Regions from separate parts of the Priestia sp. J2 genome, predicted to be linked through region 2. Evidence: riboswitches for the same ligand, from Rfam matches in the RefSeq annotation. Region 2 holds a riboswitch; each other region holds the start of a gene.

Region 1 (5,097 bases), 210 kb from region 2:
ATTCCTCTAGCCCTACTGAAAGGCGAAGAAGTGAATCAGTAATTCCTTTTTCTTCACGTACTTCTTTTGGGATACTTGCATGAGACATTGTTGCAGGATGCGTGAGAATGGATTCAACTGCACCTAGACTAACTCCAATTGAAGCTAATTTGACTCCTTGTAAAATATGTCGTGCTACTTCTTCATCCTGCACTTGGAAAGAAATCATAGCTCCGTATCCATTTGCTTGTTCTGAAATGAGTTTGTGGTCCGGATGACTTTTTAAGCCTGGGTAGTATACACGGCTCACTAGAGATTGTTCTTCAAGCCACTTTGCAAACTGCAGCGCTGTTTTTAACTGCTGATCTAAACGAACTTTTAATGTCTTAATGCCTCGAAGCAGTAAAAAACAATCCTGTGGCCCCAAGATAGCACCAAAAGCATTTTGTACAAACTTTACTTCTTCCGCTAGCTTTTCATCGCTTACTACAACTAAACCGCCAATGACGTCACTGTGGCCGCTGATATATTTTGTAGCACTATGAATGACAATATTTACACCAAGGTCAATCGGCTGCTGTAGATAAGGTGTTAAAAACGTGTTATCCACAATTGTAAGGAGATTGTGCTCCTTCGCCAAACTTGCTACTGCTTTAATATCCGTTACCTGTAAAAATGGATTTGAAGGGCTTTCGATATAAATAGCCTTCGTATCTTTTGTGATAGCTTCTTCTACTTTCTCAACCTTCGTTGTATCAACAAAAGTTGTTTTGATACCAAACTTTGAAAATAGTCGTGTTAATACACGATATGTCCCGCCGTACGTATCGTGTGAAACTAAAATTTCATCTCCTGATTCAAAAATAGATAACACCGATGAAATAGCAGCCATACCTGATGAAAAAGCAAAACCAGCGTATCCATTTTCTAGCTGAGCAATAGTGTTTTCTAAAGCCTCACGCGTTGGGTTTCCTGAACGAGAATAGTCATAGCGGCCGTTGTTCGTCTCATCTTCTTGATTAAATGTAGATACCTGATAAATAGGTACGTTAACCGCTCCAAAATGACCGTCAATTCCTGTATTTGCATGAATTAAGTTCGTACCAAATCTATGTTTATTATTGTTGGTATGCATCAAATGCCTCCTTCAAATCTTTAATTAAATCATCTGCGTGCTCAATTCCAACTGATAATCGAAGTAAACAGTTTGTTACTCCGACACGATTTCGAATTTCCTCCGGAATATCAGCGTGTGTTTGACGAGCTGGGAATGTCATTAAACTTTCCACGCCTCCTAAGCTTTCTGCAAATGTAATAACTTTAACATTTTCTAAAAGTACTGACACGATGTTAGGGTGTGAGACAGCAAAAGAAATCATGCCTCCAAATCCAGTTGCTTGTTTCTTCATGATTTCATAGCCCGGATGTGTTTCAAGACCAGGGTAATACACTTTTTCCACGAGATCATGAGCAGTAAGCCAATTTGCAATTTTCAGTGCGTTTTCGTTATGTTTTTCCATACGAAGCGCTAGCGTCTTAATACCGCGCAATAACAGCCAGCTATCCTGTGGACCTAAGATTGCCCCAGCTGCATTTTGATAAAAACGAATTTTCTCTCCTAAGCTACTACATCGAGCGACTACAAGACCAGCAACTACATCATTATGACCCCCAATGTATTTGCTTGCACTATGTATCACAATATCTGCTCCGAGCTCTAAAGGACGCTGATAGTAAGGGGACATGAATGTATTGTCAACGATAGTAAGCAAATCATGCTGTTTAGCTAACGCAATTGCTTCTGGCAAATCAGTCACGTGCATCATTGGATTTGTAGGTGTTTCAATAAATAGAGCTTTCGTGTTGGGACGAAGCGCATCTTTTACTTGCTCGAGATGGGCTGTGTTGACGTACGAAACAGTAATTCCTTGCTCTGAAAAGATTTCATTTAGTACTCGGTACGTTCCTCCGTATAAATCCTCTGATACAATTAAATGATCTCCGTTTTTAAATAGTGCTAAAACTGCCATTACACCCGCCATTCCTGAAGCGAATGCTACTCCTACTTCGCCTTTTTCTAAAGCAGCAATTGCTTCTTCCAATGCTGTACGAGTAGGGTTTGCCGTACGTGCATAGTCAAATCCCGTACTTTGCCCTAAAGCAGGATGAGCAAATGTTGATGCTTGGTAAATGGGTGTTGTAATAGAACCTGTTGAAGGGTCACGACCTACTCCTGAACGAACTAATAAAGTTTCAATTTTCATCTATTTCTCTCCTTAACTCAAAATAAAAAACACTCTTCACAGATGGAAGAGTGTTCGTTTATACACGATTTCTCTCATCTGTTAGAACAATACTGATGTTCCACAGGAATTAGCACCGTTCAAATGAATGTTTCATTTGATGGTTGCCGGGCATCGCAGGGCCAGTCCCTCCGCCACTCTTGATAAGAGTTCTATATAATTGTTGGTGGTTAACGTTTGTTGTTACTAACTTTAATAAAGATTTTCTTTATTGTCAACATAATTTTCTAAAAAATTTAAATCATCTCATTTGTTTATTCAATATACTTGTCCTGATAAGCACATAAAAAAAGAGACGACACCAAGGTCTCTTTTTCTAAGGCAAGTGCACAGATTTTACGTGAGCTAACTTCCAGTACATACTTTCTCCATTTGCCGTAATTAGTTCAACAATATTATTAGAAACTTCTTTAAGTACGCCAATTTTTTCTGATTGATCCCCTAAATCTAATACGACCAGTTGATTTTCATATTTTTTAAGCTGCTCTTCAAAGTTTCTGACAAAAGGTGCAGAGGCAGGCCTTACTGGGAGCTCTTTGTCACTTAAAGAATAAGGGGTTAACTCATTACTATAAGGGGTAAGCCATTTCAAATGATGTAAAGAAACAAAGACATTTTTATATACTGGAGAATAAAACACAAGATAATCATTCAGCACGCTTGTAATATAGCCATGCAATGATTTTCCTCCTGTTACATAAATTTCAATAAATTTTCCTTTTGCCTGCTGTAAAATATTACGATAAGAAATCCGCTGACTTTCTTCTATTAAGTTCTCTTCTATGGTTCGTAAAGGTGTATAATCTTCTTCTGAAACCTCTCGCAAGCGATGTATGTGTAAAAGAGGAATATACAAATAATCATGTCCATTATATAAAACCATTACATCTAACCCGAGATCAACAAGTTTTCCTATAAACGTTGTTTTCCCTGATATATCGACTTCAACAATTTTATCAATATAATGATTCATACTCATTCTCATTCTCCTCCTTTTTCCTATATGATAGAAAAGGTGCTTTATAAGCACCTTTTACGTTCCAGTTCGTCATGCTTTCCAACGATAATTTTTCGTTTTAATAACTTTTTCACCTGGTGTTGAAGAGCGTGAACCCGTACGGCGTCCTCCCGAGCGATCGTCTGTGCGACCTCCTGTACGTCTTCCGGTACGTCTTCCGGTACGGTCTCCAGTACGGCCATCCGTGCGACCTCCGGTTCTATCTACTGTAGTTGACTCTTGCATAGAATCTTCTTCATTTGTATCTCCATTTTGCTCAGAATTTTCTTCATTTTGCTTGAAAGATCCTTTTGATCCTAAGGCAATGGTTTTTACGTGTCTTGGTTGTAAACGTAAAACTTGATTATTTTGTACAAGAGTAAAGTTTCCACTGCGGCTTTGAACTAATACACCTTCCACAGCCTCTGGGCCTCCACCGTTAATAGCTACCCATCTATGTGAAAACTCTTCAAACAGTTCATTAAAACTTTTCGCTTTGATATAATCAGGTGTTTCTTCAACTAATAATGGATTTTGCGGAACAACAGGTGTATTTTTGCTTACAACTTCACTTACACTCTTTATATGCTCTACATTGATATAAACGACGCCGTCATCTTCTGTTAATAATACGACATACGCAGATTCAAATGAGCCTAATACGTCAAGGATTTTACCCACTTTCTTCTCTGGACCACCTTGATTTATTTGCACCTGCTTATCTTTCATTAATAATAGAGTACCTGCAAATGTGTTAGCTCTGTGAAGTTCTACTTCACTATTAAATCCAGAAAATGTTTGTGCCGAATTAGACTTCGTATCCTCTGTAATGCTTTTAACATGGGCAAGCTGATAATAAATAAATGTATACTGCTGCTGTGGAATAAGCTGAGCCGGCTGATTATTTTGCTGGTTGTTATTTTGATTTGTTTCAAGAGCAAGTGTTAAATAATCTGATTGAACGTCAATTAAATATCCCGTTTTAGATTCAGGCCCCCCGCGATATACAGTCACTACTCTCCCTTTTAGTGGTTTAAAATGGGCAGAGTAGCCCGTGCTTTCAGCTTGTTGAACTTTGCGAGCGCGACTACGATTTGCATTTTGAGTTTGATCTTGATTTTGGTCGTAGTAATAGTTACTCATTGTTTTTCCTCCTTATTGATTATCCTTATTGGTCATTCATACTGTATATATACGTATCATGTACAGCTATTGATTTCCTGCATTTGCCTATTATTAACAAAATCCACTGTTGCCTATAAATTGCCTATAAATCTATCTCTTTTTAAAAAGTCAAAATGTTATTTTTAATATACGCTGTTCGTTCTTTTATAAAAGACAGCATAAATTCGGGTTCTTTATAAAATTGCTCCAAGTTATCTTTTACGTAAGGATCTTTTAATACATAAGGAGCAATATACTCATGCAGTTGATAAATGATTGGTTTCATGTATTCTATCGTAAATTGATTATTTAGAACATTGTTCATTTTTTGAATATATCGCTTTTTAATGCTGTTCACCGCCAGTAAGCGAGCTGTAAGCGTATTAAATCCTTGTGCGCGGACATAGTCTCCTTCCATTACTTTTCCATTTACATCTCTTCCCCAAGTTGCATCATAATCCCATGGAATCAGTTCAAAGCGCCCGCTTTCATGATTTAGATAGAAGGCATAGTTATGGACAAAACCGTCGTAATTCTGCATACAAATAATACCGACTAACCAAGATAAGTAGCGGTCGACGTTCAAGTACTTCTCAATATTCTGTTCGAATTCTGTATTTGTCCACGTATTAAGATTAAATATAAACTTTTCTA
Region 2 (5,097 bases):
CCGTCGCTAACTAACTCTAAAGCAAGCCGAGTCTAAAACATACGCGGCTTGCTTTTTTTAACGATTTCTGTTTTTTATTTTACATAATTATTCGTTTCATTCTTCTTGAAGGAGAAAACAAAGTATAATAATAGGAAAGACTCTCTCTTAAAAGGAGGACTATCCATGCGCCTATCTTTTGATCACCTTGTTCATTTTTCACCTGATCCTATTAAAGCTCAGAAAGAACTAAACGAATACGGAATCAATGTTATTAAAGGCGGTACCCATGAAAAATGGGGCACTTTTAACACGTTGGCTTATTTTCACCTGAGCTATATTGAGTGGCTTGGGCTTACAGATATCGCATTAGCTCAAACAGTTACAGATAATGACCTTATTCAGCAGCTTGTTAACGAACATACGCCGTTTGGTCATTTTGGGCGATTTGCCCTTCGTACAGATGATATGGATTTGCTCATAACCGAGCTGAAAGACAAGGGCTACACTGTAAAAGGCCCTGTAGCGGGGTCTCGTCAAACTAATAATGGAGAAACACTTCAATGGCAAATGTGTTTTATTGAAGGTGACCATGATGCCCTCCCTTTTCCTTTCTTTATTGAGTGGGGTGAACCAGAAGAAAAACGCAAGCCAAAGCTAGCGGCTCTTTCTTCCCATCAAGCCGGTCAGCTGCAGCTAAAAAACATTTACTGTGCTGTACATAACCTTGAAGAATCCATCAGCAAATGGACAAAACTGCTGGACGTTCAGGCTGGCGAAAGCTACAAAGACTCTTTACTTGATGCACGTTGTCAAAAACTATATGTCAATGGAGGAAACCTTATTTTTTGCAGCGGAACACAAGGTGTTGTCCATAATACATTAAAAAAAGTTGGAGAGCGTCCATTTTTGGTTGAATTGGATCACGCTCTAACACCGCAACAAATTACCGTACAAGGAGCTTCTTTTAAATTCAACAAATAAACATCCGCGGGCGGATGTTTATTTCTGTGCTTCTTTTATAGCTTGATAAATGAAGTGAGGCAAAATCTCAAAGGAATACTGAACGTCTAATCTTTCGGTCCATTGATGCGCATCTCTTCCCAGCGGTCCAATGTTCAGCACCGGCATCTTCAGCTCCTCTTGCTCTTCTAGCGGGATATGATATCCTTTATTCCATAGAGGCATATTGGCTACTAACGTGTTAAATGTATGAAGCGGGTGCTGCAGGCTGGCATAGCTTAAATCCGAAATTCCGCCAAAATAACTTTGTTCAACTAGCTCCACTTGGAATTGCTCTTTGGCAGCTGCCTGTACGTTTGACAAAATCCTTTGTACAAAGAGATCATCATGTGAACAAACGGCCGGGTAAAAAGGCGGCGTAAAAAATAAGACTATCATCGGAGCTGCTTCTTTACATAAACCAGCTAAAGAGTTTACTAATTTAATGGTTTTATTTCTGTCATCATCTTCTTGTGCCAAAAGTGCTGCTTCCATTTCTTGCACATATTTTTCACCGTGCTGTTTGACTGCATGAGTATAAAGTTCTTCATACGTCCATACGTTCACGTCAAGGGATGAACCCTCCATTCCCGCAGCGTACTGCCTAGCAGCTTTATTATAATGTTTTTTTACATTCAAAGCCGCTTTGTCAGCCGATTTCAACAGCAGATCTGTTACTTCTTTAAGAGAGCGGTTTAACATAAATAAATTAAATAATACAACGGCAGAGTGCGGAACTTGAACGGAATACTCTTCTTTTAAATCTTTTTGTATCAGTACCGTAGGAGGTGGACTCGTTTCATCTCTTACTTTTTCGCAAAAATCAACGTTTAGTTCTATTTCTTTTGTTAAATAAGAAGCTAGTAAATTAGCATTTAAACCAGCTAGCGGTTCCCCTACATGAGTTTCTTTTCCATAACACAAAAAGCTTGGCATGATCTTGCCAATCGATCCTGAGTACACATAGTTCGTTTGATCACCAGGATAGCGGCTGAATACTGGTTCTGCATTTAGCATGAGAGAAAAATCCAGCTGATGTTTGCACGCAAGTTCTAAAAGAACAGGCACTGCTTTTCTCATTCCGAGCGAATTTACTTCTTCATCCGGTACCGACAGAAGCAGGATGTTTCCGTCAAACTCTCCGTTGCATGCTCGTTCAATCATACTGATATGCAGAGCAATACCTGCTTTCATGTCCATCGTTCCTCGGCCAAAAAGCCAGTCTCCTTTTATCATATCTTTTTGTACGTGCGCCGGAACTTGTTCCATATCATTATAAAAAGTACTCGTTAACGTATCAGCGTGAAAAGCATCCTTTTTCCACTGTCCATAATCTTGTACATCCACTACGTCGTAATGACTGACTAATACAACTGTTTTATTCGTATTTTTTCCTTCAACAAAAGCTGTGACAATCGATCGCCCGTCTCCTGTTGAATGAAGCTCAACTTGCTCGTTTTTTTGAAAGTAAGGCAGCTTCAATAAATACGACGCTATCGATTCAGCCATTTCCACTTCTGCCATCGTTCCTGTCACGCTAGGTATAGAAACCAATTCGCTTACAAGCTTCTTTAACTGTTCTTTTGTTTGATACAAAGATGTTTTGTTCGACATACCCTTCATCTCTTTCCTTTTTCTAAATTTTCCATCAAACAAAACGATTCGTCAATCCCTTTGACAGAGACCCTTTCATTCTATCCCTATGTATCATAGTATGCGCTTCCTTGACGCACATGATAAAAAAAGAGTGCGCGGCTAGGGCTAGCACCGCACACTCTTTTTTTTACTTTTCGTCATCTTCTAAAAAGTCTAGGATACGATCAATAAGCTGTTCGCTTCCTGCATCGTTTCCATGTTCAAGAGACATTTCCATTTCAATGCTCCTTTCATAAAATATTCTTGTTTTATAACATACCACAATTCATTTCGAATGTAACCTTTAATTTGTGTAAAAATTTCGACAATTTATGATTAATTTTAAAACCTAGTGAGTAATGATTATACCCACCAGATTCTTCAATTGTCAAAAAACATGCTTTCTATTTAAAAACACTAAAAAAATAGAGGCGCGAGCAAACTTCTTCTATAAAAGACAGCCTACTCGCTCAAGCTTGGAACAGCATGATGAATAAATTTCTAGTTCATTTGCTTTTTGTACATCTTTAATATCTATGCCTACAGCATATGTACGAACATGGTTTTCGACCACAATTTCATAAAATGTTTCTAATTCACGATAAGCTACTTGATAATGCTTTCCTAATAATTTTACGGCTTCCTTTAATGCTTTCTCTCCTGTATGTGCTGCAACTGCTGTATGACTCATAAAACCCTCTCCTTTTAGAAAAATAAAAAAAACTCATTTTGCTTTGATGCAAAATGAGTTTTTCACCCGTTTTATCACCCAAAGCACATGCTTTGCTGGTAGGAGCACCTTACATTCGTAGGTTGCTGTGGAGTCAAAGAGCCAGATCTCTCGTCCACTCGTGATAACTTTTTTAATTTAAAGTTTATTTTATCAAACAATTCTATCCGCGTAAATAGAAAAATAAAAATATTTTAATTTTTTTGGTAATGGAATGAATTCAAAAAGTCAAAGCTTAGATTAGCAAAATAAGAAGCTGCTACAAGTAATGCCTCTTCATTTAATGAAAAAGAAGGGTGGTGCCATTCATATTCTCCAGCCGTACCCATCCATACAAAAAATCCTGGTACACGCTGCTGATATACGGCAAAATCTTCTCCTCCAGGCGATTGTTCAGCTTCTACGACTTGATAACTAAGATTCTCTGCAGCGTTAATAACCAATTTTTCCAGCGTATCATCATTGTTTACTACAGGAAGATACGGATACCATTTAACGTCTACTGAAGCCCCGAAAGCTGCTCCAATCCCTTCAGCAGATCGTTTCATAAGAGCCGGTATTTTTTCTCTCGCTTCTTCTTGAAAGGTACGCACCGTTCCTTCAAGCGTTACTTTGTCAGGAATGACGTTCCACGAGCTCCCTCCGTGGATTTGAGTTATGCTGACAACAACATTTTGAAATGGGCTGAGATTACGGCTGACAATGGTTTGTAAACTAGTAACAATTTGACCAGCAGCAGCAATCGGATCTACTGTTTTTTCTGGAATACCTGCGTGACCGCCTACTCCTTTGACGTCAATTTCAAAACGATCAACACTTGCCATTAAAGGTCCCGATTTGACACCAATGGTTCCTACAGGAAGATTCGGTTTGTTATGCATCCCAAATATCGCTTCTACTCCTTCGAGCACACCTTTTTCAACGAGCATTTTTGCCCCAGAAGCCGTTTCTTCGGCCGGTTGAAAGATAAATCGAACCGTACCGCAAAGCTCCTGCTGACGCTCTTTGAGAAGAATGGCTGCTCCGATTATAGAAGCCGTATGAAAATCATGTCCGCATGCGTGCATAACACCGTTCACTTCAGAAGCAAATGGCAGATTGGTTTTTTCTTCAATTGGCAGCGCATCAATATCAGCTCGAATAGCGATAGTAGGTCCCGGCTTTCCTCCCACAATTTCCGCTACTGCTCCCACGTCTAAATGGAATGCATCCGCTATAGAAATATCGTAGTGCTTTAACCACTTTTTAATACGTTTAGTTGTTTCATATTCTTTCATTGAAAGCTCTGGAAACCGGTGCAGCTCACGGCGTATGTCTATTAGCGTATTTAGTAGTAATTGATCTGTCATATTTATCACTCTTTCACATTTCTTAATTTAGACCACTTCTCTATCTTTTATGACAAAGAGTGTACCTCATTGAATTTTTTATAAAGAAATACGGTCGTATAGCCTTCTGCAAGGTGCTTTTCTTTAGCTTGAACATATCCTTTTCGTTCATACATCTCAACTAACCAAGGATGTTCTTTTGCTGTTCCTAAAGACACACCTGGCGATTTAAACGTATTTTTTATTACCTCTTCCTCTACTAGATGAAGCAGCTTAGATCCAACGCCTTTCCTGGCAAACGACGGGTCCACTGCAAACCACCAAAAGTGCGGAACAGCAAACGGACCTGGATGTTCTCCCCAAGGCATTCGTATCGACACAGTAGCAGCGATTCTTTTCTCTTCTTCATATACATAGCAAAGG
Region 3 (5,097 bases), 1.6 Mb from region 2:
CATGGTTTAGAAGATAAAAACGTCTCAATTGATCATTCCTATCAGCTCGAATCTAAACTAAAGAAGTCCAATAAAAAAGTTACCAGCTGGTATTTTGAAAACTTTCCACATGCTTTTCCACCAAAAGAAAACCGAGAAACGGTAAAGAAGTTAACGAAGTGGATGAAAGCGCAATAAAAGATATGCTACGATAGAAAAAACAAGTAGAATAACAGTGAGGAGTGAGAGAAAATGGGGATGCCGCTAGAATTAAATACAATGATTGTGACAAAAGGCAACGAAAAGCGTGTAACAGATAACATTTTTCAAGTTGAGAAAAAAGGATATCGTTTGTATCCGTTGGATATTCCATTAAACATTCACAAAACGAAAAATGGAGAATGTATTGGAACTGCTGTTGTGCGTAAGGTAGAAATGGAGCAGGAAAAAACCATTGTCACATATGAACTGACAAAATTACATTCGACTAACTAAAAAACCGATCGTCTATAAGACGATCGGTTTTTTATTAGACTCTAGGTCCGCCTAATGTTGAAATGTCCGATGCTACATCATTAAAACGCTTGAAGTTCGCTTTGAATTTAGCGGCAAGTTCAGTTGCTTTTTGGTTATAAGCTGTTGCATCGTTCCATGCTTTAGAAGGCTGAAGCACTTCATCAGGAACTCCCGGAACATGAGTTGGAATCGATAAACCAAAAATAGCATCTGTTACTGTTTCGGTATTAGCTAGTTCTCCTTCAAGAGCTGCTTGAACCATAGCTCGAGTGTAACTTAACTTCATTCGTTCACCCACGCCGTATTCACCGCCGGTCCATCCAGTGTTTACAAGGTAGACATTTACGTTATGTTCATCGATTTTCTTTCCTAGCATTTCTGCATAAGTTGTTGGAGCAAGAGGTAAGAAAGGCTCACCAAAGCATGTAGAGAAAGTAGCCTGTGGCGATGTTACGCCGCGCTCTGTTCCAGCTAACTTACTAGTGTATCCGCTCAGAAAATGGTACATCGCTTGTTCTTTTGTAAGCTTGCTGATTGGAGGTAAGACGCCGAAGGCATCAGCAGTTAAAAAGACAATAGCTGTAGGGTGCCCAGCAACGCTTGGCAATACCGTATTATCAATAGAGTCAATTGAATAAGCGGCACGAGTATTCTCTGTTAAACTATTATCATTGTAATCTGCTACTTTCGTATTTTGATTCAACACTACATTTTCCAGTACTGCGCCGAAGCGAATTGCATTAAAAATTTGCGGTTCTTTTTCTTCGGAAAGCTGAATGCACTTCGCGTAGCAGCCTCCTTCAATATTAAATACACCAGAGCTTGACCAACCGTGCTCGTCATCTCCGATTAAACGACGGTTTGCATCAGCAGAAAGCGTTGTTTTACCCGTTCCAGATAAACCAAAGAATAATGCAACGTCACCTTCTTCTCCTACGTTAGCAGAACAGTGCATGGATAGAATATTGTTTTGAGGAAGCAAGAAGTTCATCACTGAGAAAATGGATTTTTTCATTTCACCAGCGTATTCAGTTCCTCCAATTAGCACAATGCGTCGCTCTAATGAAAGAATAATGAAGGTTTCCGAATTCGTCCCGTCTGTTTCAGGGTCAGCTTTGAACGTTGGAGCTGCTACAATTGTAAACGGCTTCACATCATCATTTGTTTTTTGTTCAGCTGAAGGGCGAATGAATAACTGCTGAGCGAATAGGTTGTGCCATGCAAATTCATTAACTACTTGAATTGGTAACTGATACTTTTTATCAGCTCCAGCATATCCATTAAAAACAAAAAGTTCATCCTGCTTCTTTAAGTGGGTTAAGACTTTTTTGTATAGCGCATCGAATCGCTGAGCAGAAATTGGCTGATTGACGGGTCCCCATTCAACCGTTTTTGAAGATACAGCATCGCTTACAATAAATTTATCCAAAGGAGAGCGGCCTGTATATTTTCCGGTTTCGACTGACACAGCACCTGTAGAAGTCAGCGTTCCTTCGCGTCGAGCTAGAATTTTTTCAACAAGTTGTGGAACAGATAATTGGTGTTTTGTTGTTTTTAATTGAAGCAAACCATTTAATTCGATAGACATATCAACAGTACTCATGTGCACTACCTTCCTTTTTTAGCTATTATTTATTCATTAATGTTTGAAATTTATAATTAGTATAACACATTTATTTAATTATTCTATACTATTTAACTAAAAATGTTTGTGTATTATAAAAAAATGTACGTTATACCTATTTTAGACACATGTATATGTGCTAGAAGCGAAAAAAGTGAAGCTATTTCAAGTGAAAGCCTTTTTTTGGTCTGTCTTGTTAACCAAACTTCGTGATCATTCTTAATAAGGTATACTATTTTTAAATTTGAGTATGTTACATTAAAACAGATTCAAACATAAAGAGATGATTTCCATTTGAATGTTGTTGACAGTGAAGCGCTTTTTCATGTATTATATGTCCTTGAACGGATACTCTCTTATCCCGAGCTGGTGGAGGGACAGGCCCTGTGAAACCCAGCAACCATCGTCATTTTTTTGTGTAGACGATAAGGTGCTAACCTGATGCAAGGGCACAACCTTGATCGATAAGAGTGAAAGGCTTATGTAGAATTTGATACCTTTCCTCGATACAAGGAAAGGTTTTTTTATATTTTTTAACGTGTAATGAAAATAAGGGAATGAGTACCGTATCACAATGTATCGTATTTATAAGGAGGAAAACTGATGTCAACACAACGTCGTCTGTTCACGTCAGAATCTGTTACAGAGGGACATCCCGATAAAATTTGTGACCAAATTTCTGACTCAATTCTTGATGCTATCCTAGCAAAGGATCCAAATGCTCGTGTTGCTTGTGAAACAAGCGTAACAACTGGTTTAGTTTTAGTAAGCGGTGAAATTACAACTTCTACTTACGTGGATATTCCTAAAACAGTTCGTGAAACAATTAAAGGAATTGGCTATACTCGTGCAAAATACGGATTTGATGCTGAAACTTGTGCAGTATTAACATCTATCGACGAGCAGTCAGCTGATATCGCTGCTGGTGTAGACCAAGCGTTAGAAGCACGTGAAGGTCAAATGTCCGATGAAGAAATCGAAGCAATCGGAGCTGGAGACCAAGGGTTAATGTTTGGTTATGCATGTAACGAAACAAAAGAATTAATGCCTCTTCCAATTTCATTAGCTCATAAACTTGCTCGCCGTCTAACAGAAGTACGTAAAGAAGAAATTCTTCCTTACCTTCGCCCGGATGGTAAAACACAAGTAACAGTTGAATATGATGAAAACAACAAACCTGTTCGCATCGATACAATTGTTATTTCAACTCAGCATCACCCAGAAGTAACGTTAGAGCAAATTCAACGTAACTTAAAAGAATATGTAATTAATCCAGTTGTTCCAAATGAGTTAATTGATGAAAATACAAAGTATTTCATTAACCCAACAGGACGTTTCGTAATCGGCGGCCCTCAAGGAGATGCTGGTTTAACTGGTCGTAAAATTATCGTTGATACTTACGGCGGATATGCTCGTCACGGCGGCGGTGCATTCTCTGGTAAGGACGCAACAAAAGTAGACCGTTCAGCAGCTTATGCAGCTCGTTATGTTGCGAAAAACATTGTAGCAGCTGATCTTGCTGATAAATGTGAAGTACAACTAGCATATGCAATTGGTGTTGCACAGCCAGTATCTATTTCAATTGATACATTCGGTACAGGAAAAGTTTCTGAAGAAGTACTAGTAGATGTAGTACGCAAAAACTTTGACCTACGTCCAGCAGGCATCATTAAAATGCTTGATTTACGTCGCCCAATTTATAAGCAAACAGCAGCTTACGGTCACTTTGGTCGTACAGATGTGGAGCTTCCTTGGGAGTTCACAGACAAAGCTGAAGCATTAAAAACTCAAGCTTTAGCTAAATAATAAAAAAATCTCCGTGAAAACGGAGATTTTTTTATGCCCATTGAATACCTTCAGCAGATTTTTCTACGACATCTTCATATTCTGAAAGCAAATGCTGAAAAATGGCGTCCCATGATTGAGTAAGAGCATAGTGTCTCGCTGCATGGCTAAAGTGAAGCCGCTGGTGCAAATCATCAAGTAAACCTGTAATAGCCGAACTGAATTCTTCTAAGGAGTGAGGTTTGCAAAGGTAGCCGTTTCGCCCGTGCTGAACCATCTGTTTAACTCCTCCTGCATTTGCTGCCACCACGGGAGTTCCAGAAGCAAGAGACTCCAGTACGACATTTCCGAACGTTTCTGTTTCTGAAGGGAAAACAAACAAATCAGATGAAGAATAGATATGAGCAAGTTGCTTACCTTCAAGAAAGCCTGTAAATGTCATATGCTCAGATGCTTGCTGTTGCATTTGTTCTTTTAAAGGACCATCTCCCACAATAAGCCAGTGAACTTGGTGGCGGATATGATCAGGTAAAGATCGGGCAATTTTTAGTAAAAAATCAGCGTTCTTTTCTTTAGCTAACCTTCCTACATACGTTAAGATGTAGGGTTTTTTTATATTATATTTAATACGAATATCAAAGCGGTCATAGTGGGGATGGAACAATTTGTGATTTACCCCTCGCGACCAAATAGCTACGTTGTGAAACCCTTGTTTTTCTAGCTGCTGTTTGGTCACTTCGGAGGGAGCGAATAATTTTTGTACAGGTTTATAAAACCATTTCATATATTTTTGCAGTGGTACACGCATTTTTTCAAGTTCATAGTGAGATAAATAATCATCAAAATTGGTATGATAAGAGCCGACAAGAGGAATACCTAATCTTTTCCCGTAATAGGAGCCGCAAAGCCCCATTGTAAAAGGAGTGGCCAAATGAATAAGAGAAGGGTTGAATTCCTGCAGCTGCTTTTTAATTTTTAGAACGTTTGGCAATGAAAAGCGGCTGTTTGGATAAAGGAAAAACGGCATGCTAGGCGAGCGGTGAACGTATGTTGAAAACGACCGATTATGAGCAAATTCAGGAGCAAATACCTGGATGGGAATTTGCTTTGATTTGACATACTGAGTAAATTGATAAAGTGTTTTAGCAGCTCCGTTAACTTCCGGAGCAAATGTATCTGTAAATAAAGCAATT
Region 4 (5,097 bases), 2.5 Mb from region 2:
GACTTCGTTTATGAAATCCTTTTGCGTAGTACGCGATAATAAGACCGATAAACCATAGTGGTCAGATAACAACTGCAATTCTTGTATCTGGATTGTACGCCATAAGAACAACCACCAGCGCTAGGAACGCAAGTGACACATAAGACGTTAACGGAAATAAAGGCATTTTGTATTTTAACTTTGCCTCTTCACCTTTTTTTAGCGTTTTGCGATACTTAATTTGAGAAAGCAAAATAATTCCCCATGTCCAAATCGCACCGAATGTTGCAATGCTTGTTACCCACGTAAATACTTTGGCAGGCACAATGTAGTTTAACGCTACTCCGACTAATAACGCACCCGCTGATGCTAAAACAGCTTTTCCAGGTACGCCGCCTTTTGTCAGCTGACCGTATCCTTTTGGAGCTTCTCCGTGCTCTGCTAAGTTAAACAGCATACGGCCTGTACTAAAAATACCGCTGTTACAAGAAGAAAGAGCTGCTGTTAGCACCACAAAGTTAATAATGCCTGCCGCTGCTGGAATCCCGATTTTTTCAAATGTTAATACAAACGGGCTTCCCTGTGAACCAATTTCTTGCCAAGGATAAATCGACATAATGACAAATAATGCACCAACGTAGAAAATAAGAATACGCCAAAAGACCGAATCAATCGCTCTTGCTAGAGATTTTTCTGGATTTTTCACTTCTCCCGCGGTAACGCCGATCATTTCAATTCCTAAATATGCAAACATAACCATTTGCAGCGACAGTAAAATACCTTTGAATCCGTTCGGGAACAGCCCGCCGTTGTCCCATAAGTTTTTAATACCCGTCGCAACGCCGCCGTTCCCGATTCCAAACACAATCATTAATAATCCAACGGCAATCATTAACACAATCGCTAAAATTTTAATAAGTGCAAACCAAAATTCCAGTTCACCATATGCCTTAACAGCTAAGAAGTTAACTGTTGTCATGATGACAAGCGCCGATAACGCCCAAATCCAGTTTGGTACATCCGGATACCAATATCCCATATAAATACCAACGGCTGTAATTTCAGCCATACATGTTACAACCCATAAAAACCAGTAGTTCCAACCTGTTAGATAACCAGCAAGGGGCCCTAAATAGTCACGCGCGTACTTGCTGAATGAACCTGCAACAGGTTTTTGAATCGCCATTTCTCCAAGTGCTCTCATAATAAAAAACATAATCATTCCGCTAAATCCGTACGCCAATAATATTCCCGGCCCTGCTAATTTAATAGCAGATGCAGATCCAAGAAACAGCCCTACCCCTATGGCTGCTCCTAAGGACATCAGCGTCACATGTCTTTCTTCTAACCCGCGTTTCAATTCTTTCCCCTGAGTTTTCCCCTGCATAAACGTCTCCCCTTTTTCCAATCTGTCAAAACGAGATGAATACAGCTTTTTGTTAGCGCTTTCATATAAATTTATGCTAAAAGTCAGCTAGGCTGTATATTTGTATTCTATCACCTTTCTCTCGCTTTTCTTTTGTCGAAAAACAAAAAAATTATCGTATCATTTTGTTTAAACGCACAATTAGACGTAGACACTGCTTTTTTACTATGTATTTATTATCGCACCTAAGTAATAGTATTTTTCAAAAAATAGAAAAACGCCGACTCAACTCCGTCAGCGCATCGTTCATTTTATGCTTTTTTATAAAACTAGCATTTATCTCGCGGGTTCAAAAGTTTTACAGCCAGGTTCTTCCGTTTCAGAAACATGGTGACTACTTTCAGGACTCACAACGTAAATGGACTCTGCACTGCATTTATTTCCCGATTTCCAATACATGCACTCATTCACTTCACATAATACACCTTGGGCCACTGTTATCCCTCCTTTTTTTGTCTTATCTATTTACTACCCGAAATAGAACGCTTCTAACATTTACATGCAAAAAAACCGCTTGTTTATCAAGCGGATCCTTTTACTGCGTGTGTTCAACATACTGTTTTTTAGCTAAATATAATTCACGACTCAGCGTGATCCGCCGTTCTCTCAAGTTCCTTAATTTAACTTGAAACTGTTCATTAGTTGGCTCTTCTTGAATTAAGCGATACGTAAAAGAAATATCTTCATTTAACTGTTTAAAATCTTCCCATATTTCTTGAACGAGTGCGGATTGTTTGTCTTCAAATGAACGATTTTGCTTCGTTTTTAGCGCGGCTAAAATTTCCTGCTGCCACGTTTCGTCTTTTAGTTCTTTTGCTAACAAGTATAGATCTAAATAATCATCAACGCTTAGCGCCTGTTGTGTATTTTTCAATGTCATCACCTTTTCTATACGAAATGTTTCTTCCTAAGAAGAGGATTTCATCATAGAAAAAGATTCCTCTTCTTATCTGTCAGAGCTAGGCTATGCTGGAATTAGCACCATTCAATGATTGTGGTTGCTGAGGCTTCAAAGGGCCAGTCCCTCCACCTCTCTAGATAAGAATATTTCGCTTTTAAATTATTTCTGACTATTCTAATATGTTTTATAGGTTACGTCAATAGCTTTTCAATAAAAAGAAAAAAGAAGTAAAATATGGTATGATTTTATAAAGGATGGTGAGCACATGAAACGATATATGTTATCTGCTTTTTTGGGAAGCTTGCTGCTGCTTCTTAGCATTGCTTTTTCATCTACTTTCCACGTTGCAATTGTCAAAACAACCGGAAGCATTGGAGGGATTATTTTAGCAGCGGCGGCTTTAGTTATGAACGCGCTTGAAGATCCCCCCTCCTCAGGTAATACAGGTGCCGGAGCTGTTGAATCACTGGATAAAAGCACCGTTTGGGCTACTTATTTGCTTTTACTTTCATTACCGAACCTCATCGCATGTATAACATCTTATGTTTTATGGACTCGCTGACATTCACCAACATTACGGACGTTTTGCCACCTGTAGGCTCATTGATATTTGTTTATCTACAAATCCAAGTTCACGGTACACATGCTGTGCAAAATTCCCAGCATGAACGCTGAGTCTGATTTCAGGGTATCCTTTGATAGACAATTCATCAATTGCTTTTTGCATTAACGGCTTGGCTAGACCTTGCCCGCGGTATTCTGGTAAAACATATAACTCGTAGATAAAGCCAATTTCTGCTTTTGAAAAGAAGTCGGCAGATGGACCGACAAAAACCCAGCCTGCAAGTTTATTTTCTTGTCTAGATACTAAATAATAACACCCTTTTTCAAGGGCATTATCAATTAGTTCATTTACGCGTTCAGTTGACGGTTGAAACTGATGCGTTGTTCCTTCAAACAGCGCATCAGCAGATTTCGTCCGAATTTCCTGTATTTCTTCTTCAGTAGCTTTTGCAATCATCACAATCTCTCCTTTCGTGTTCGTTTTCCACATACAGAGATAAATTCCTGCAAAAAAAAGTCTTCGCCTAAGCGAAGACTTTTATTTAAATTCAAAATGTTCTTGATGGTTGCCTTGTTCATCCGTCCAGTTAATCATGATGTCTAAGCCTGCCGCTTTTCCAGGAACAGCAAAATTGGCATAGCGAAAACGCTGACCGCTTTTGCTTAAGTTAGACCTTTCAATAGGAGAAAACAAGCTGTATTTCGCCTTATTTTTTCCTTCGTGCCTAAAAGCTTGGACCTGCACACGCTCTACGTCTTTTCCAATGTTTTCAACGGTTAATCCATATGTATGATAGACGTTATTTTTCCACTTTAGCTGATTATCTCCCGTCATGCTCGCTTTTGTCAGTTCGACCGACCATTGTTCAGATGATTTCTTCATTGGAAGTTTCTCAATCGAAAGAGCGCTGACATGAATGGTTGCAAAAGCAAGCCAAACAAAACAAAAAGTGCTGACTGTATAAAGTAGTCTTTTCATAGATTTTGATCTCCTTAGAAATTTTAGTAGTAGCATCTCCTATTACCTTAAAAATTATGATAAACACTTTAACAAAAAAGCCTCTCCATTCAGGAGAAGCTTCTTAATTAATGCATCAGCAAATCTTTTTGTTTGTCTAACGAGTGTTTTGTATATAAATCTCTTTCAATCGCATATTTAGGACGCTGTTTCACTTCGTTGAAAATCTTGCCAATGTATTCTCCGACAAGACCTATTCCCATTAGCTGCAGGCCGCCTACAAGCCAAATTGATAAAATAAGAGACGTCCAGCCAATTTGCGTATGATCTAAATATTTTTGAATCAGCGCATAAATGCCAAACAAAATACTAAAGAGAAACGAAGCTCCTCCAAGCAGCGTCAGTAAGCGTATAGGTGCTACGCTAAAAGACGTAATCCCGTCAAATGCAAAAGCGAGCATTTTCTTTAGCGGATATTTTGACTCACCCGCCGTCCGTTCTTTGCGGTCATATGTGACTTCCGTGGAGCGAAATCCTACTAATGGTACAAGGCCCCGCAAAAAGACGTTTCCTTCTTTATATTTCATGAGTTCACCAAGAGCACGTTTGCTCATAAGGCGAAAATCAGCGTGATTTTGAATGAGCTGAATTCCTAGCTTGTTCATAAAACGATAAAACCCTACTGCCGTGGTTCGTTTGAAAAATGTATCGGTTTCTCTGCTGTCTCGAACGCCATATACAACTTCATACCCGAGCCAATATTTCTCTACAAAAGTACGAATGACGCTGATATCATCTTGCAAATCCGCGTCAATGGAAATGACGCAGTCAGATTGCTTATGAGCTACTTCTAATCCTGCAAGCAAAGCATTTTGATGTCCTACATTTCGCGCTAACTTTAACCCTTTTACAAACAAATTGCTGCAGCTTTCTTTTTCAATAAGCGACCACGTGCTGTCTTTACTTCCATCGTCTACAAATAAAATAGTGCTTTCACTTGATACAAGTCGTTCATTAATCAGTTCTTTTACTACAGTAGTTAATTGAAAAGACGTCTCTGTGAATACTTCTTCTTCGTTGTAGCATGGAACCACGATCGTTAAAATAGGTCTGTTCATGTTATTGCCCCCTTACTTTGCTTCATATACATACACTTTCCAAGCGGACTGTTTATCGTTAAATGCTTTTAAAAAGTGCAAACCGTCGCTTTCAGCATTTTCAATTGGCACAGCTGAAAAAATATAGCGACCGCCCATTTTCTTAAATTGG

The links. Region 2 has a riboswitch for S-adenosylmethionine ahead of LJY09_RS05900 (hypothetical protein). Riboswitches for the same ligand answer to the same signal wherever they lie in the genome.
Region 1: another riboswitch for S-adenosylmethionine. It lies ahead of LJY09_RS06970 (trans-sulfuration enzyme family protein); the one in region 2 lies ahead of LJY09_RS05900 (hypothetical protein).
Region 3: another riboswitch for S-adenosylmethionine. It lies ahead of metK (methionine adenosyltransferase); the one in region 2 lies ahead of LJY09_RS05900 (hypothetical protein).
Region 4: another riboswitch for S-adenosylmethionine. It lies ahead of LJY09_RS19570 (hypothetical protein); the one in region 2 lies ahead of LJY09_RS05900 (hypothetical protein).

Annotation. Positions count from the first base shown of each region.
Region 1 is NZ_CP086208.1:1,363,861-1,368,957, reverse strand. Features, by position in the region: gene LJY09_RS06975 (trans-sulfuration enzyme family protein) at 1-1,114, opposite strand, end outside; gene LJY09_RS06970 (trans-sulfuration enzyme family protein) at 1,098-2,243, opposite strand; SAM riboswitch class I at 2,315-2,432, opposite strand; gene LJY09_RS06965 (hypothetical protein) at 2,599-3,261, opposite strand; gene LJY09_RS06960 (hypothetical protein) at 3,331-4,422, opposite strand; gene LJY09_RS06955 (CotH kinase family protein) at 4,565-5,097, opposite strand, start outside.
Region 2 is NZ_CP086208.1:1,154,711-1,159,807, reverse strand. Features, by position in the region: gene LJY09_RS05915 (CotG/ExsB N-terminal domain-containing protein) at 1-10, shown strand, start outside; gene LJY09_RS05910 (VOC family protein) at 166-963, shown strand; gene LJY09_RS05905 (M20/M25/M40 family metallo-hydrolase) at 982-2,595, opposite strand; gene LJY09_RS05900 (hypothetical protein) at 3,065-3,307, opposite strand; SAM riboswitch class I at 3,376-3,477, opposite strand; gene LJY09_RS05895 (amidohydrolase) at 3,541-4,695, opposite strand; gene LJY09_RS05890 (GNAT family N-acetyltransferase) at 4,743-5,097, opposite strand, start outside.
Region 3 is NZ_CP086208.1:4,654,468-4,659,564, reverse strand. Features, by position in the region: gene LJY09_RS24080 (alpha/beta hydrolase family protein) at 1-177, shown strand, start outside; gene LJY09_RS24075 (DUF2584 domain-containing protein) at 232-474, shown strand; gene pckA (phosphoenolpyruvate carboxykinase (ATP)) at 509-2,098, opposite strand; SAM riboswitch class I at 2,473-2,590, shown strand; gene metK (methionine adenosyltransferase) at 2,723-3,925, shown strand; gene LJY09_RS24060 (glycosyltransferase family 4 protein) at 3,957-5,097, opposite strand, start outside.
Region 4 is NZ_CP086208.1:3,770,123-3,775,219, forward strand. Features, by position in the region: partial or broken gene alaP (alanine permease AlaP) at 1-1,366, opposite strand, end outside; gene LJY09_RS19565 (DUF1540 domain-containing protein) at 1,682-1,840, opposite strand; gene LJY09_RS19570 (hypothetical protein) at 1,941-2,279, opposite strand; SAM riboswitch class I at 2,349-2,450, opposite strand; gene LJY09_RS19575 (hypothetical protein) at 2,572-2,868, shown strand; gene LJY09_RS19580 (GNAT family N-acetyltransferase) at 2,881-3,327, opposite strand; gene LJY09_RS19585 (hypothetical protein) at 3,409-3,849, opposite strand; gene LJY09_RS19590 (glycosyltransferase family 2 protein) at 3,957-4,946, opposite strand; gene LJY09_RS19595 (DUF6044 family protein) at 4,959-5,097, opposite strand, start outside.